2 regions of the Paraburkholderia sp. RL17-381-BIF-C genome follow, and region 2 is predicted to be linked to the other one. Evidence: predicted binding sites of a transcription regulator. Region 2 holds the regulator's gene; the other holds the start of a gene.
The links. Region 2 encodes LexA, which represses DNA repair genes until DNA is damaged. Its sites were predicted from a motif close to ACTGTATNNNNATACAGT; they were not measured.
Positions count from the first base shown of each region.

Region 1: the regulator LexA is predicted to act here: its motif matches at 2,289-2,306, upstream of P0D70_RS28710 (ATP-dependent helicase).

Region 1 covers NZ_JARESX010000064.1:33,588-41,420, forward strand. The annotation lists gene P0D70_RS28690 (MATE family efflux transporter) at 1-424, opposite strand, end outside; gene P0D70_RS28695 (RNA-binding S4 domain-containing protein) at 704-922, opposite strand; gene P0D70_RS28700 (hypothetical protein) at 1,240-1,707, shown strand; gene P0D70_RS28705 (hypothetical protein) at 1,826-2,089, shown strand; gene P0D70_RS28710 (ATP-dependent helicase) at 2,348-4,474, shown strand; gene P0D70_RS28715 (DUF4088 family protein) at 4,730-5,497, opposite strand; gene P0D70_RS28720 (AzlD domain-containing protein) at 5,782-6,105, opposite strand; gene P0D70_RS28725 (AzlC family ABC transporter permease) at 6,102-6,863, opposite strand; gene P0D70_RS28730 (AraC family transcriptional regulator) at 7,300-7,833, opposite strand, start outside.
Region 2 covers NZ_JARESX010000004.1:88,042-95,874, forward strand. The annotation lists gene P0D70_RS04780 (hypothetical protein) at 1-260, shown strand, start outside; gene P0D70_RS04785 (ABC transporter permease) at 349-1,176, opposite strand; gene nodI (nodulation factor ABC transporter ATP-binding protein NodI) at 1,276-2,190, opposite strand; gene P0D70_RS04795 (universal stress protein) at 2,475-2,939, shown strand; gene P0D70_RS04800 (DUF2939 domain-containing protein) at 3,025-3,693, opposite strand; gene P0D70_RS04805 (hypothetical protein) at 3,790-4,134, opposite strand; gene lexA (transcriptional repressor LexA) at 4,265-4,915, opposite strand; gene P0D70_RS04815 (sulfate ABC transporter substrate-binding protein) at 5,227-6,267, shown strand; gene cysT (sulfate ABC transporter permease subunit CysT) at 6,412-7,314, shown strand; gene cysW (sulfate ABC transporter permease subunit CysW) at 7,311-7,833, shown strand, end outside.

The DNA.
Region 1 (7,833 bases), on a different contig from region 2:
CGTACTCACCGACGTTGTGCGCGAGCAGCGCGGGTTCGCCGAAAGCGAGCAGGATCGGCGTGGCGAACGAGAGCAGGAAGAACGCCGGCACTGACAGCAGCACGGACAGCACGAAACCGGTCCAGTAGATGTGCGGCACGCGGCCCTCGTCCTCTGCGCCGCGCGCGTGCGACACGCTCACGCTGACGGAGGTCAGCACGCCTTGCAGCAGCGTGACCACCACGAAAAACAGGTTCGCGCCGAGGCCGCCGGCCGCGAGCGCGTCGGGGCCGAGCGAGCCGAGCAGGATCGTGTCGGTCACGCCCATGGCCATTTGCGAGAGCTGCGCAATGGCGAGCGGCGCGGCGAGGCGGGCAGTGTCCGCCGCGTGGCGGGTCAGGGTCGGCGGCCGGGCGGCCACCCGGGTGAAGCCGGATTGAGTCATGGAGCGCTTGGCAGCGGAAGTGGCGACAGCGCGACGGCGGGCGCGGTAGTCGCGCGGGCGGTGGCGAGGGCAGCGGTTCGGCGGGCCTTGGTGAACGCACGAGGCAATCGTACGAAACAAGCGCACGAAGCAACCGCCAGCCGGCGTGTCAGCCGATTGTTTGTCTGTCGAAACTGACAGCTTATTGCTTAGGCGCGGCGCTGTCGATGGAGACGGCACGATTTTGGTGCGCGCGCCTCCTCCGAGTTTTCGGAAACCGCAGAGCGGCGGGGCGTTGCGTCAGGCTTCGTGAACCGCAATCCGCGTGTCGCCGAGCAAGACGACCTGGCCCGCGCGGATTTTGCAGGTTTTACGCGTCTCGACCCGGCCGTCTACGGTGACAGCACCGTCCGCCACCATCATTTTTGCCGAGCCGCCACTGTCCGCAAGCCCCGTTATCTTCAGCAGATTATGCAGTTCGACGTAGTCGCCGGTGAGGGTGAAATCTAGGTTGGGCATGGCGTTTGCGCCTTCAGGCAAGGGGTTCGCATCATAAGCCAGAAGCTTGCCCTGGATGAAGTTCAAGGTGTGCGCCGACTCTGCGTGAGCATCTGCAAGCAGATGTTATGTGATTGTCAGAAAGTGAAACGTTGCGTAACACCGTTCGTAAGACACGAACTTCACTCGTAAAGTGCAGGTCAGTGGTAAAGCCTGCTGGATTGATCTGGCAGCGAGCAGACCGGGCGAGGCACGCAGAGCAAGCTTGCAAAGCGGCTCGAGAATGCGTAACGCCGGACAGGTCGCCCGCGTCACAACAACTTTAGAGAGGATGAGTCATGACCCAAATTCGAACGCTTCTGATCAATACCGCCCTGACTGCCGCCGTGACCGCGTTCGCGGCCACCGCAGCCGTTGCGCAGACTGCGCAACCGGCCGAGGGTGTCAACGGCCAGCCGCAAGTCCAGATGCAAGGCGCCGACGTTGCGCCCGCTGCACCCGCCGCGCAGGGCGTGCAGCCGGTGACGCCGCCCCCGGCGCGCCTGACGGCGTCGGGTTCGACGGACCCGCTGGTGCAGAAGCGCGACGCCAATGCGAAGGCCAACGCTGAATATCGCGCGTCGAAAAAGGCATCCAAGGCCGAGCTGAAGGACCAGCAGAAGGCCGCCAAGGCGCAGTACAAGGAAGAGGTGCGCGGCGCAAAGATCAACCAGAAGGCGGATAAGCAGGCCGCCAACAACGAAATGAAGATGGACATGCAAGGCCAGGCCGGCGTCCAGGCGGACGGCGCCGACGTCAAGCACTAAGACCGAGGCTGAGCATCAAGGCGGTGGCGGGGCGGCATAGGTTGCCAACGCCGCCGCCTTGACCGATCGCGTTTGAAGGATCGCAAGGTCCAGGCATCTCGTTTCACGGAGGTATCGCATGAATATCACTCTGTCCATGAAGTCCAGAATTTCGGCCGCGTTGATCGCGGGCTGCCTGTCGTCGGTTGCCTTCGCGCAGGCTAGCGATCCGGCTGCGGCGCCGGTTACCCATGCCGACAAGAAGGCGGCCAAGGAGCAGTCGAAGGCGGATAAGAAAGCGTCCGTCGCGCAAGCCAAGGCGGACAAGAAGAAAACCGACGCTCAGGCCGACGCCGATAAGGCCAAGGCCGACGCCAATGTGAAGGACGCGAAGACGCAGTAGCCCCTGAAGGACGCGAAGACCGAGCCCGGCTTGACCGCTGGCCTCGCGGCGACGTGTGAACGGCTTCGCGTTGCGTTTTCAAAGAAATGGCCCGTGCGCTTCCACGCCACGGGCCATTTTTCATTTGCGCAATTGTCATACGGCGGGATGCCGGCCGCCGAGGGCGCGCGGTCGAAAAAAGGGTCGCTTGTCGACGAGGGTTGTATGGATATACAGTATGCGTCGCCGTACTGAATCCACCTAACGTCCAAACCGATCGTGCTCTCCGTCGCCGAATCCCCGTCGTTCGATACCGCCGCCTGGCTGGCAAAGCTCAACGACGCGCAGCGCGAAGCCGTCGAGTACGGCGCCGACACGCCTACCGCGCCGCCCGGCGCATTGCTGGTGATCGCGGGCGCCGGCTCCGGCAAGACCAACACTCTCGCTCACCGGGTCGCCAATCTGGTGGTGAACGGCGCCGATCCGCGCCGCATCCTGCTGCTAACGTTTTCGCGTCGCGCTGCGCTCGAAATGACCCGGCGCGTCACGCGCATCGCCGGCGCGGCGCTCGGCACGCGAGCCGCGCTCGCGCAAGGGCTGACATGGTCGGGCACGTTCCATAGCGTGGGCGCGCGGCTGTTGCGCGAGTACGCGGACCTGATCGGCCTCGCGCCGGCCTTTACGATCAACGACCGCGAAGATTCCGCCGACCTGATGAATCTGGTGCGCCACGAGCTCGGTTTGTCGGCGAAAGAGCGGCGTTTCCCGGCCAAGGGCACGTGCTTTGCCATCTACTCGCGCGTTGTGAACGCCGGCGCGTCGCTCGGCCAGGTGCTCGACAGTGCGTTCCCCTGGTGCCGTGAATGGGAAGCCGATCTGCGCAGGCTGTTCGCGGCTTATGTCGAGGCCAAACAGAAGCAGAGCGTGCTGGACTACGACGACCTGCTGCTTTACTGGTCGCACATGGCGGCCGAGCCGGCCATCGCCGCCGACCTGTCGGCGCGCTTCGATCACGTGCTGGTGGACGAATATCAGGACACCAACCGTCTGCAGGCGTCGATCCTGCTCGCATTGAAGCCGGACGGCCGCGGCCTGACCGTGGTCGGCGACGACGCCCAGTCCATCTATTCGTTTCGCGGCGCGACCGTGCGCAACATTCTCGATTTCCCCGCGCATTTCGACCCGCCGGCCAAACAGGTCACGCTCGAGCGCAATTACCGGTCGACCGCGCCGATTCTGGCGGCGTCGAACGCGGTGATCGAACTGGCCAGCGAGCGCTACACGAAGAATCTCTGGACCGACAAGGCGTCGGCGCAGCGCCCGCGCCTCGTGAGCGTCGCCGACGAGGCCGATCAGGCGCGCTACATCGTCGAACAGGTGCTCGAGGCGCGCGAGCAGGGCATGAAGCTCAAATCACAGGCGGTGCTGTTTCGCGCCGCGCATCACAGCGTCGCGCTGGAGATCGAACTGACCCGGCGCAACATCCCATTCGTGAAATTCGGAGGCTTGAAGTTTCTCGATTCGGTGCACGTGAAAGACGTGCTCGCCGTGCTGCGCTGGGCGGAAAATCCGCGCGACCGCGTCGCCGGCTTTCGCGTCGTGCAGTTGCTGCCGGGCGTGGGGCCGGCCACGGCTGCCAAGGTGCTCGACGAGATCGTCGCGCGCGCGGGCAGCGGCAATCCGGCCGACACCGCCGGTGGCGCATTGGCGGCCTTCGCCGCGCCGGCTCGCGCGCAGGAAGACTGGCATCCGTTCGTCAAGCTGATGTCGAGCGTGTACGGCCGCCAGACGCCGTGGCCCGCCGAGTTCGAGATGGTGCGCCGGTGGTACGAGCCGCATCTCGAGCGCAACCACGAGGACGCTGCGATCCGCCATGCGGACGTGTTGCAGATGGAGAGCATCGCGGGCACGTATGCGTCGCGTGAACGCTTTCTGACCGAGCTGACGCTCGATCCGCCCGATGCCACCAGCGACGAATCCGGCGTGCCGTTGCTCGACGAAGACTACCTGATCCTCTCCACGATTCATTCCGCGAAGGGGCAGGAGTGGCGCAACGTGTTCGTGCTGAACGGTGTGGACGGCTGCATTCCCTCCGACCTCGGCACTGGCAGCGAAGAGGAAATCGACGAGGAGCGCCGCCTGCTCTACGTGGCGATGACGCGCGCGAAAGAGGATCTGCATATCGTCGTGCCGCAGCGCTTTTACGTGCACAACCAGACGCATATGGGTGATCGTCACGTGTGGGCGTCGCGTACGCGCTTTATTCCCGCGCATCTCATGCCGCTGTTCGACGCCTACGCGTGGCCGCGGGTGCCGGTTCCGAGCGCGCCCACGGCGGCCGGGCTGGCCGCCGCCGCGCAGGCGAAGATCGAGATCGCGGCGAAACTCAGGAAGATGTGGGATTGAGAATGCGGTGGGTGCCGCCGTTACGGGCGCGGCGCCTGCCGTGACACGATTGATGCCGCTTGACGCCGGGCGCCCGCGCGAGAAAAAAGGCCCTTTGGCGAGGCGCGCTATTGGAGATGACGTTTTTTCGGCGGCTGCGGGTCGCGGCCCGCCCCCGGGGCACGCGCGCCGGAGTCGTTCTGCAAGACACGCGGCGCTTCGACCAGATAGGTTGGCTGCCAGTAAGTCGGCGCTCGTTTCCGAAGGCTTCGAGCTTCAGCGCGACTGCCGTTGTTGTTGCTGCGGGGCCGGACGCGGCGGCACGAAGAAGTTGCGCAGCCAGGCCGCCATGCGCGAGAACACGTCGTACGGCTCTTCGACGAAAATCTCCGGCTTGAGCAAACGCAGGAATTCCATGATCTGCTGCGCTTCCTGTTTCTGGAACGAGCCGTGCGAGATGCCCAGCCGCAGAAGCCCGCGCAGTTCGCCGAGCTTCTCGCGCGCGGTGCTCCCCACGCTCGTTTCGCACGCCACCTTGGCCTCGTAGACGCGCTGGCGCAGCGATTCCACCAGCCTCCAGGCGGGTGTCTGCATGACTTCCTCGAGCGCCTGAATGTCCTGCGCCGCGCTCTTGATCTGCGCCGCGAGCGGGTCGACCAGCGTGGCGTCGCCTTCCGCTTCCTTGACGATCGCCGCCGCCCAGTCGCGGCACTGCTTGGCGAGTTCTTCCGGCGTCCATTCCGAGCGGGCCGCGAAACCGAAGCCGAATTCGCCCGCCTGCCGCATCAGGATTGCGACGACGTCCGGAAACTCCTTGTCGAGCGTTCGTTTGGCCCAAGCGTACTGGCCGCCCTGCAACATCCGCTGAACCGCGTGTTCGGTCAGCGGCACCATATTGTCGAGCAGCTTGGCGCGCAAAAAGTCCTCAAACGACGGCGTCGCGAACTGCGGATCGAGCTTCAGCGATACCCGCAGAAAAGCGTCGAAATCCTTGCGCAGTGTCGCAATGGTCTCGTCTTTGAGCGTGAGGGTGATTTGACCCATGAGTTATCCCGTTTGGTCCTGCCGCGCGGCTTCACCGCGCCACCCGGCCGCGCGGGCCTTGGGAGACGCGACGTTCGATGCCGGCGCGCTTGATTCCTGCCTGTTGCCGCGTAACCAGCGGGACGTATCCCGACGAGCGGACCTCGACTGCATAACGGCGGATCGGGGGGAAACTTAAGGGCGTGCGGGGCGGGTGCGCCCGCTTTAGAGGGAAGCGTCGCCCGGCATGCGCTTGCGTGTCGCAAGCCGGACGACCGGGATGCCGCCATGAAGGCGGCGTGCACCTATTTCAGCACGATACATTGCCAGACAAAAAACACCGCCAGGCCGACCGCAATGGTCAGAAGCGGCCGACGTGTGACTGCGCTGACGAGCACCGCGGCCAGCGCACCGACGAGTTGCGGATTGCGCCAGGTCAGCTCGGCATTGCTGCCGTGCGGTGAAACCGCCATCGGCACGATGATCGCGGTCAGCACGGTGACCGGCACGAAGCCGAGGGCGGTGCGCACAAGCGGCGGAAACACGAGCCGGTCGCCGAGCACGAAGACCGCGGCGCGGATCACCCACGTGATGGCCGCCATGCCGAGAATCAGAACGACGTAGTTCATCGGGACGCCTCCGCTGTTTTGCCCGTGCCGCGCAGGTTGGGGCGCGAGGTCGACAGCAGGACGCCGATCGCCACGCCCGCGAATACCGCGCCGAGCAGCCCGAGCTTGTACGGCCACGCCTGCCAGAAGAAGGCCAGCGTGCCCGCGGTCACTGCGGCCGCGATATAGCGCAGCGCCACGAGTTGCGGCACGACGATCGCGATAAAGGTGGCGACCATTGCGAAATCGAGGCCGAGCGATTGCAATCCCGGAAACGCCGCCCCGAACAACAGGCCGGCGACGGTCCAGATCTGCCAGTTCAGGTACATGGCGAGACCCGCGCCGAAGAAGTAGTGCGGGCCGACCGTGCCGGGCTCCCGGTGCCGGTAATGCTCCCACGCGACGGCGAAGACTTCGTCCGTGAGCAGCGCGCCGAGCGCCCAGCGCCAGCGCGCCGACAGATGCGCGACGTGCGGTGCGAGCGTGGCGCTGTACAGCACGTGACGCAAATTGACCACCAGCGTAGTCGCCCAGATCACGGCGAAGCTGGCGTGACCCGCGATCAGGCCGAGTGCGATGAACTGCGCGGAGCCGGCGAACACGACGAGCGACATCAACTGCCCGTGCCAGAGGTGCAGCGGACCGGATGCGACGAGTGTGCCGAAAATGACGCCGAAAGGCGCCGCGCCGACCATCATCGGAATGATGTCGCGCGCGCCGGCGGTGAACTCTTTTAGATGGCCATGGCTCGTGGGCTGGCCTGCGGTGGAATGGGTCAATCTTGCCTCCTTGAATCGGGAAGCTTAGCGGGGGCGGCCCGGCGGAGCTTGTACGTTCTTGCGGCTGGGCGTGTCTCGATGCGCTGACGCGTGGCGATGTCGTTGGTTGGTGGCTTGCGCGCCGGGGCGTGTCGTGCGGCCGGAATGAGCGACGCGGCGGTGCGCGCAAAGGTTGGCAGCAAATTTCGTGCTGGGATGACGCCGGCGGCCGGGGCGTCCCAGGCAGCGGGCGTGCACAGGTCGCTAGCAACGTTCGCGCTAGCGTTGTCTCTGGCGGTTAGAGCGCCCGGAACAGCGGTAAAGGTCGCCGGCAACGTTCGCGCTAAGGCTGTCTTTAGCGGCTGGACTCTTTGAGGCCGCCGGACGCGCTGCTTGCCTCCAACGCCAGTGTCCCGCCAACACCCACGCCAACACCCACGCCAACACCCACGCCCTGTCAGACGCCTTGCCAGCGTCCGGGCGGCACGCCGAACATCCGCCGGAAATGCCGCGTGAAATGGCTCTGGTCGGTGAAGCCGCTGGCGGCGGCGACATCCGTGACCGATACGCCGGCGCGCAATGGCGCGAGCGCGCGCTGCAAGCGCACCTGATTGCGCCATGCATGCGGCGGCAAGCCGGTCGTTTGAGTGAAAAGACGTGCCGCGTGGAACGGCGAAAGCCCCGCCGCCTGAGCGACTTCGGCGAGTGTGACGGGTTCGGCGAGGTCGCCCGTCAGGCACTCCTGCATGAGCGCCACGCGTGCGTCGTCGGTGGCGAGGCGGGCGCGCGCCGGGCGCGTTTGCGAATAGCGCACCAGCAGCGTGGACAACGCGTCGAGCATGGCGGCCTCGGCGGCAAGCGCGTCGTCGCCGGCCTCCAGCAGGCGATGCGCGTGCGCGAGCCGCGTAGCCAGATCAGGATCGCGGATCACGCCGGGCGCAAACCACGGCAACGTCTGCGGTTTGCCACTGACTTCATTGGCGAGCGAATG
Region 2 (7,833 bases):
TTCCCGACGGCGACAAGATCTATGATCCGGCAGACGGGCTGTGGCCGCAGGAATTGCAGATCTCGCTCGACGGTCCGGTGGAAGAAGCCGATCCGGACGAGGTTCGCACGGTTCGACTGATCGCCGATGAGCCGGGCACGATGTTCCGCGTCGAATGGCAGCGTGCCGACGGCAAGATCGGCCGTCAGGACGGCGGGCCGTTCGCCACGGTGGCGTTCATTTCCGACGTGGACATTCCATGGACCGACGACGAGGACTGAGCCGGTCCGGGTCGCGGCAGGCGCTGATACGTTGGGATCGACACTGAGCGACCCGGCCTCAGCGCCTATGGTTATCGAAAGCCGAAGCCTACTTCATCATCCTGCGGCGAAACAGAATCGCCGCCACGACAAACCCGCCTACCGCATACGCCGCCAGCACGGCCACATGCAACAGCGCGTGCTCGACCGGGCGCCCGAGCATGGCCGGCCGCATCAGGTCGACGGCATGCGCCAGCGGCAACACTTCGGTGACGCCGCGCGCAACGGCGGGCAATTGCGATGCCGGAAAGAACACGCCGGACAGCAACAGCATCGGCGTCAACACCAGCGTCTGGTAAAACATGAAGAAGTCGTACGAAGGCGCGAGCGCTGTGACGACCATGGCGATGCTCGCGAATGCGAGGCCCGTCAGCACGACGACCGGCAAGGCCAGCAGCATCGACGGAAAATTTGCGTAGCCCAACGCGCCGGCCACCAGCATGATCGCCGCGCCGGACAGCATCGACTTGCTGCCGGCCCAGATCACTTCACCGAGCACGATGTCGCCGAGCGTTAGAGGCGTGTGCATGATCGCCTCCCAGGTGCGCTGCACATGCATGCGCGAGAAGCCCGAATACATCGACTCGAAACTCGCCGACATCATCACGCTCGACGCCACCGTGCCCGCCGCGAGAAAGGCGATATACGACACGCCGTCGACATGGCCGACCATCAGCCCCAGACCGAAGCCGAGGCCGAACAGGTAGATCATCGGATCGGCAAGATTGCCGAACATCGAGGCGAGCGCGAGCTTTCTCCACACCAGATAATTGCGGCGCCACACGGCGATCCAGTTGGTTGCGTTCGCGGGAAAAGCGGCGAAGGTTTCCTGTTTCGACGGGGTCTCGCCCGGGGAGTCGTAGGTGCGTGCGTCCATTGCGTGTCTCGTGCGGTGTCCCCGAGGGGACGTGCTTCGTCGTTATGGCTGTAGCGCGTTGCGTGCGATGCCGCTATTCATGCTTCTTCACGTGCTTCTTCAGTCCTGCATCTCGCGGCCGGTGAGCCGCAGGAACACGTCTTCCAGATTCGCCGGCCGGTGCAGATAGCGCAGATCCGCGCGCTGCTTGAGTCGCGCATGCACCGGTTGCGCGTCGTTGACGTAGCAGAACAGCGTTTCACCGCTGATCTCGGTGCGCTCGACGATCGGCGCCAGTTCATCGCGCAACGCGACCGGATCCGGTCCGAAGATCTCGATCACATCGCAACCGATCTCGGAGGCGATCAATTCGCTCGGCGCGCCTTCGGCGATCTTGCGTCCTTCCTCGATCACGCACAGCCGGTCGCAGAGACGTTCGGCTTCTTCCATGAAGTGCGTGGTCAGCAAAATGGTCTTGCCGCGCGCGAGCAACGAGCGCAGCCGCTCCCAGATCAGATGCCGCGCCTGAGGATCGAGGCCGGTGGTCGGTTCGTCCATGATAAGCACGTCGGGATCGTTGACGAGCGCGCGCGCCAGCGTGAGGCGCCGCTTCATGCCGCCGGACAGTTCGCTCACGCGCGCATCCGCCTTGCTCTCCAGGCGCGCGAATTCGAGCAGCGAGGGCACCATCGCACGGCATTGCGCGGCGCTCAAACCGAAGTAGCGGCCGAACACCAGCAGGTTCTCGCGCACCGTGAAGTCAGGATCGAGATTGTCGAACTGCGGCACCACGCCGACGCGCGCCCGCGCCACGCGCGCGCGGCTGGGAATCGGCTCGCCGCACAGGCGGATCGTGCCCGCATCCGGCGAGGCGATGCCGAGCAGCATGCGCAACGTGGTGGTTTTGCCCGCGCCGTTCGGGCCGAGCAGGCCGAAACATTCCCCGGCGTCGACATGGAACGACAGTCCGTCGACGACCGTCTTTTCGCCGTAGCTTTTTTTGACCTCGTGAAATTCGATGGCGGCTTCAGGCATGGATCGAACGAGTCTCCGGAACAGACATGGATGATTTTAATGGCCGGGAAGGCCGCCTATTCTAGGGCATCGGCGGCTCGGCGTTGGTGCGCGCCCGACGCTCCCGCACGGGTTTCCCGCACTGCGGCAACGAGCCGCAAGCAAGCCTGTTGGCGCGCGCACCTCTTTACAGCGTGGCTTGTGTGCCGTTACCGCACAGTTAGCGTTTTCCATCCCTTGCAACCTGAATTGCGGCGCACCATGATTCATTCAGATCGCGCGTCCCGCGCGAAGGGAGAAAAATCATGGCGAGCTACCAGAAAATCCTGCTGTGCTACGACGGCTCGCGCGAAGGCCGCAAAGCATTGCGTTGCGGCGCCGATCTGGCGTTGGATCTGAAAGCGGAAACGCACTTGTTGTCGGTCGTCGATATGCGTTCGAGCATTGCGCAAAGCGCGGGCCTGCTGACCGACGTGGCTTGCGGCAGCTTCGAAAAGACCGCCCGCGACATCCTTCAGGAAGGCGTGGACTGGCTCACCGAGCGAGGCGTGAGCGCACAAGGGCATTTCGCGTTCGGCCATCCGATCGACGAGATCGCCAACCTTGCCAATGAATTGCACGTCGACCTGGTTGTGGTCGGCCACCGCTGCCGCACCGGTTTGTCACGTTGGTGGATGGGCGCGGGCAATACGCCGCTGCTCGACCGCGTCTCGTGCAGCATTCTGGTGGCGTGTTCTTCGGCCCAGGAGCAGCAGCAGGCGGCGGCCTGATAGCGGCTGCGTATCGCGCCTGGGTACAGTGCTACCGCGAGCATGCTCAACGGGCCGGCCGCCTCGGCCCGACGACCCCAGGCGGTCACTCATTCAGGTTGACCGCGGCCAGCTTCCATGTGAAGACACCCTCGCGCTGAAAGATCGCCGAGTAACGCGCGTCTCCGGCGCCGTGCTGGTATGTGACGACGAACTCGTTGAGGCCGCGATAGCCCGCGGTGGTTTGCGGCGGTTGCGCAGGCGCGGCGTTGGTGTTGCCGTTGCCTGCGTTGCCTGCGTTGCCGACGGCAGGCGCCGTAGGTGTCGCCGGTGCGGGTGAGGCCGCGGCGCCATCCGCCGGCGTGTTCGCGGCCGGCGGTGCGGGCGGCCGTTCGCCCGGATCGCCGCGGGGCGGCATGCCGTTCAGCAAGGCCGCCACGCCGTCTGGTGTCGCATAGGCATCCACAAGCGGGCCAATCAACGCGACGCCGATCATCGCGCCAATGGCGGCCAGCGGATTGCCGTTGCTGTGCGCGTCGAGCCGCCGCGTGAGCAGCCCGGCGACCTGCTGCTTCAGGCTCTCGCGCAACGCGGGAAAGTCGACGTATTGATTGACCGTTTGCGTGTCGCGTGCATCGGCGGCGCGTTTGAGATTGTTCAGCGCGAGATACGGTGATGCGTACGTAAACCCAAGCGCCGCGATCACCACAATCACGATCAGCGTGACGATCAGCGGCCGGGTGGCGCCGCCTTTAATGCGTTTCGAAACTGCCATCGAACGGGACTCTCCATCAGGTGTGATCTAACGTGGACCGCGGCCACACGAAAACGATCCCATGCGATGCGATATCGCCGCCGGCCATACCTTCCATCAAGACTCGAATACCGCCCCGTGGACGTTTGCCTCGTCGGCAATGCAGCGGTCGATCATGCGGCACACAGCGTCCACCGTGCCGACCATGATGAGGCGCGACGGGCCGTGATAGACCCGCACTGGTGCGCGACGGGCCGGTTCGGCCGTATTCAGACCCGAGTTCAGCGACACGCGGGCAAACGCCGGCAACGACGATGGCAGGCTCGACACGCTGTCCGGCGCATCGAACAGCGACGGCGTGCTGGCCGTGGACGCCTCGATCAATGAGCAGGGCACCAGCTTGCGAAGATGGCGCAGACGACCGAACTGGCGAAAAGGCAGCAGGCGGGCAAGACGTTCCATGAGACTCTCCAGGCGATGCAGCGTTAATGCAGCGCTAATGCGGCGTTGGCGCGGCTTTCTACTCTGTCGAACGGGCAAGAAGGGGCTTGGATCGAAGTGCTGGGAAACAAGCCGCCTGGAACCTGACCGTTCAGAACTCGCCGGGGCGAATCAGCCCTACGGCGATACCTTCCAGCGCGAATTCCGCACTGCCGGTTTCAACGAAGATGTTTTCGTAATCGGGGTTCTCGGCGATCAACTCGAGCCCGTTCGGCCGGCGCTTCAGGCGCTTGACCGTGACGTCGTCGCCAAGCCGGGCAATGATGATCTGGCCGTCTTTGGCTTCCGTTCTCTTTTGCACCGCGAGCAGGTCGCCGTCGAAGATGCCCGCGTCGCGCATGGACAACCCGCGCACCTTCAGCAGGTAATCGGGCTTGCTCGAAAACAGCGCCGGGTCGCACGCGTAGTGCTGCGAGATATGTTCCTGCGCGAGGATCGGGCTACCCGCGGCCACCCGCCCGATCAGCGGCAGCGACAGTTGCATGATGCTGGCGTGCGGCAACGTGAACTGGTGCGGCGAATCTTCCGGGCCCGCCAGCAGGCGGATGCCGCGCGACGCGCCGGCCGCGAGTTCGATCACGCCCTTGCGGGCGAGCGCCCGCAGATGTTCTTCTGCCGAGTTGGCCGAGCTGAAGCCCAGTTCGGCGGCGATCTCCGCGCGGGTGGGCGGAAAGCCGGTGCGTTCGATAGCCCTGCGGATCAGATCGAAAACCTGCTGCTGTCGTGCGGTGAGTTTGGTCATGGCGCCACTGTATGTATGAACAGGTGACTGTATTTTTATACAGTATTCCGCGCAATTCAAGCTTTACTTTAAGTTCGTGCCGAGGGGTGGCGTTGGAGCGTCGTCAAACGACGCTACAACACCCGTTTTCGTGCCGCAACGCCTTATCCAGCTGTCATTACCACTTTTGCGTATTAAAGAATGAAGAAACATTATTTTTAATGATGAAAGCCCTTCGATAGACTGGCCTCCAGTTGGCGTTCATGTGCACGTGACCGCGACGCAAAAAGACACGACACGCTGTTTCAGCGCACAACGCGGAGAAAGTTGACATGAATCACCAAGGTACGGGGCTGGCAGGCAAAACGAAGAAACTCATCGCGGCGCTCGCATTGGGCGCGGCGAGCGCGCTCGGCGTGATGGCGCAGGCGCACGCTGCCGACACGACACTGCTGAACGTGTCCTACGACCCGACGCGCGAGCTGTATCAGGACGTCAACCAGGCGTTCGGCAAGGAATGGAAGGCGAAGACCGGCGAGACGATCACCTTCAAGCAGTCGCACGGCGGCTCCGGCGCGCAGGCGCGTTCGGTGCTCGACGGTCTGCAGGCCGACGTCGTGACGCTCGCGCTCGCTTACGACATCGACGCGCTGGCCAACAAGGGCTTGCTGGACAAGGGCTGGCAGAAGCGCTTGCCGGATAACGCGTCGCCGTACACGTCGACGATCGTGTTTCTGGTGCGCAAGGGCAACCCGAAGCACATCAAGGATTGGGACGACCTGATCAAGCCGGGTGTGTCGATCGTCACGCCGAATCCGAAGACCTCGGGCGGGGCGCGCTGGAACTACCTGGCGGCGTGGGCGTATGCGGAGCATCAACCAGGCGGCAACGATCAGAAGGCCAGGGAATTCGTCGGCAAGCTCTACAAGAACGCCGGCGTGCTCGATTCGGGCGCGCGCGGCGCGACCACCAGCTTCGTGCAACGCGGTATCGGCGACGTGCTGATCGCATGGGAAAACGAAGCCTTCCTGTCGCTGAAGGAGTTCGGGCCGGAGAAGTTCGAGATCGTGGTGCCGTCGGTCAGCATTCTGGCCGAGCCGCCGGTTGCGGTGGTGGACAAAGTGGTGGACAAGCACGGCACGCGCAAGCTCGCCGAAGCATATCTGAACTTCCTGTATAGCGAGCAAGGCCAGGAAATCGCGGCGAAGAACTTCTACCGTCCGCGATCGAACAAGGTGCCGGCCGAGCTGACCGCCAAGTTTCCGAAGCTGAAGCTGTACACGGTCGACGATTCGTTCGGCGGCTGGACCAACGCGCAGAAGACGCACTTTGCCGACGGCGGTGTATTCGATTCGATCTATCAACCGCAGTAACTATCGAGCCGTTGCCTTCACCGGCATAGGCAGCAAAGCGATGCGGCAACGCGTCACTCCGGAGCGCGCCCCAAGGGGCGCGCTTTTGGCCAGCCAGGGCCCGGCGGCCGGAAACACGAGCATCAACCTGAACGAGTAACGAGCATGACGACGTTGACCTTCCGAAAACCGAGCGCCTTGCCCGGTTTTGGCCTGACACTCGGCATCACGGTGGCTTATCTGAGCCTCGTGGTGCTGATTCCGCTGGCGGCGACCTTTCTGAAGACCGCGACGCTCGACTGGAGCCAGTTCGTGCGCGCGGTGAGTTCGCCGCGCGTGCTCGCGTCGTATCGCCTGACGTTCTTTTCCGCGCTCGGCGGCGCGCTGATCAACGCGGTGTTCGGCTTTCTGGTGGCGTGGGTGCTGGTGCGCTACACGTTTCCGTTCAAGCGCATCGTCGACGCCGTGGTCGATCTGCCGTTCGCGCTGCCCACCTCGGTGGCCGGCATTTCGCTTGCGGCCGTGTATGCGGGCAATGGCTGGATCGGACAGTTCCTCGAACCGCTCGGCCTGAAAATCGCGTTCACGCCGGCCGGCGTGCTGGTCGCGCTGACGTTCATCGGTTTGCCGTTCGTCGTGCGCACGGTGCAGCCGGTGCTCGAAGAATTCGAACGCGAACAGGAAGAAGCGGCCGCGTGCCTGGGCGCTTCGCGCTGGCTGACGTTTCGCCGCGTGGTGTTGCCGGCCGTGTTTCCGGCTCTGTTGACGGGCTTCGCGCTGGCTTTCGCGCGCGCGCTCGGCGAATACGGTTCGGTGATTTTCATCGCCGGCAATGTACCGATGAAGTCGGAAATCACGTCGCTTCTCATCATCACGAAGCTCGAGCAATACGACTACGCGGGCGCCACGGCTATCGCGGTGGTGATGCTGGTCGTGTCGTTCCTGATGCTGCTGCTGATCAATACCCTGCAGTGGTATTTGCAGCGCCGCACGGGCCGCGGTGGCGCGGGCCCGGTGCCGGCCGCCAGTGTGGCGAGCGTTGCGGCAATCGGCGGAGGTGTGCAATGAGCCGCCGAACCGTGAATGACGTATCCGCCGCGAGCGGTGCGAACAACGCCGCTGCGGTTGCCGTGGCGCCGCGCGCGCCGCTCAATGTAGCGCGCCGTCCCGATCCGGTCACCGAACCGCCGCTCGTGCGCTGGATTCTGACCGCCATCGCGCTGCTGTTCCTCGCACTGTTTCTGGTGGTGCCGCTCGTCGCCGTCTTTTATCAGGCGCTGGCCAAAGGTCTTGGTTTCTATCTGGAATCGCTCGCCGACCCGGACGCGCTCTCGGCGATCAAGCTGACCGTGATCACCGCCGCCATCGCCGTGCCGTTGAATCTCGTGTTCGGTCTCGCGGCTTCATGGTGTATCGCCAAGTTCGAATTCCGCGGCAAGGCGCTCCTGACCACGCTGATCGATCTGCCGTTCTCGGTTTCACCGGTGATCTCGGGCTTGATCTACGTGCTGATGTTCGGCGCGCAGGGTTGGTTCGGCCCGTGGCTGCAGGACCACAACATCCAGATCATTTTCGCGGTGCCGGGCA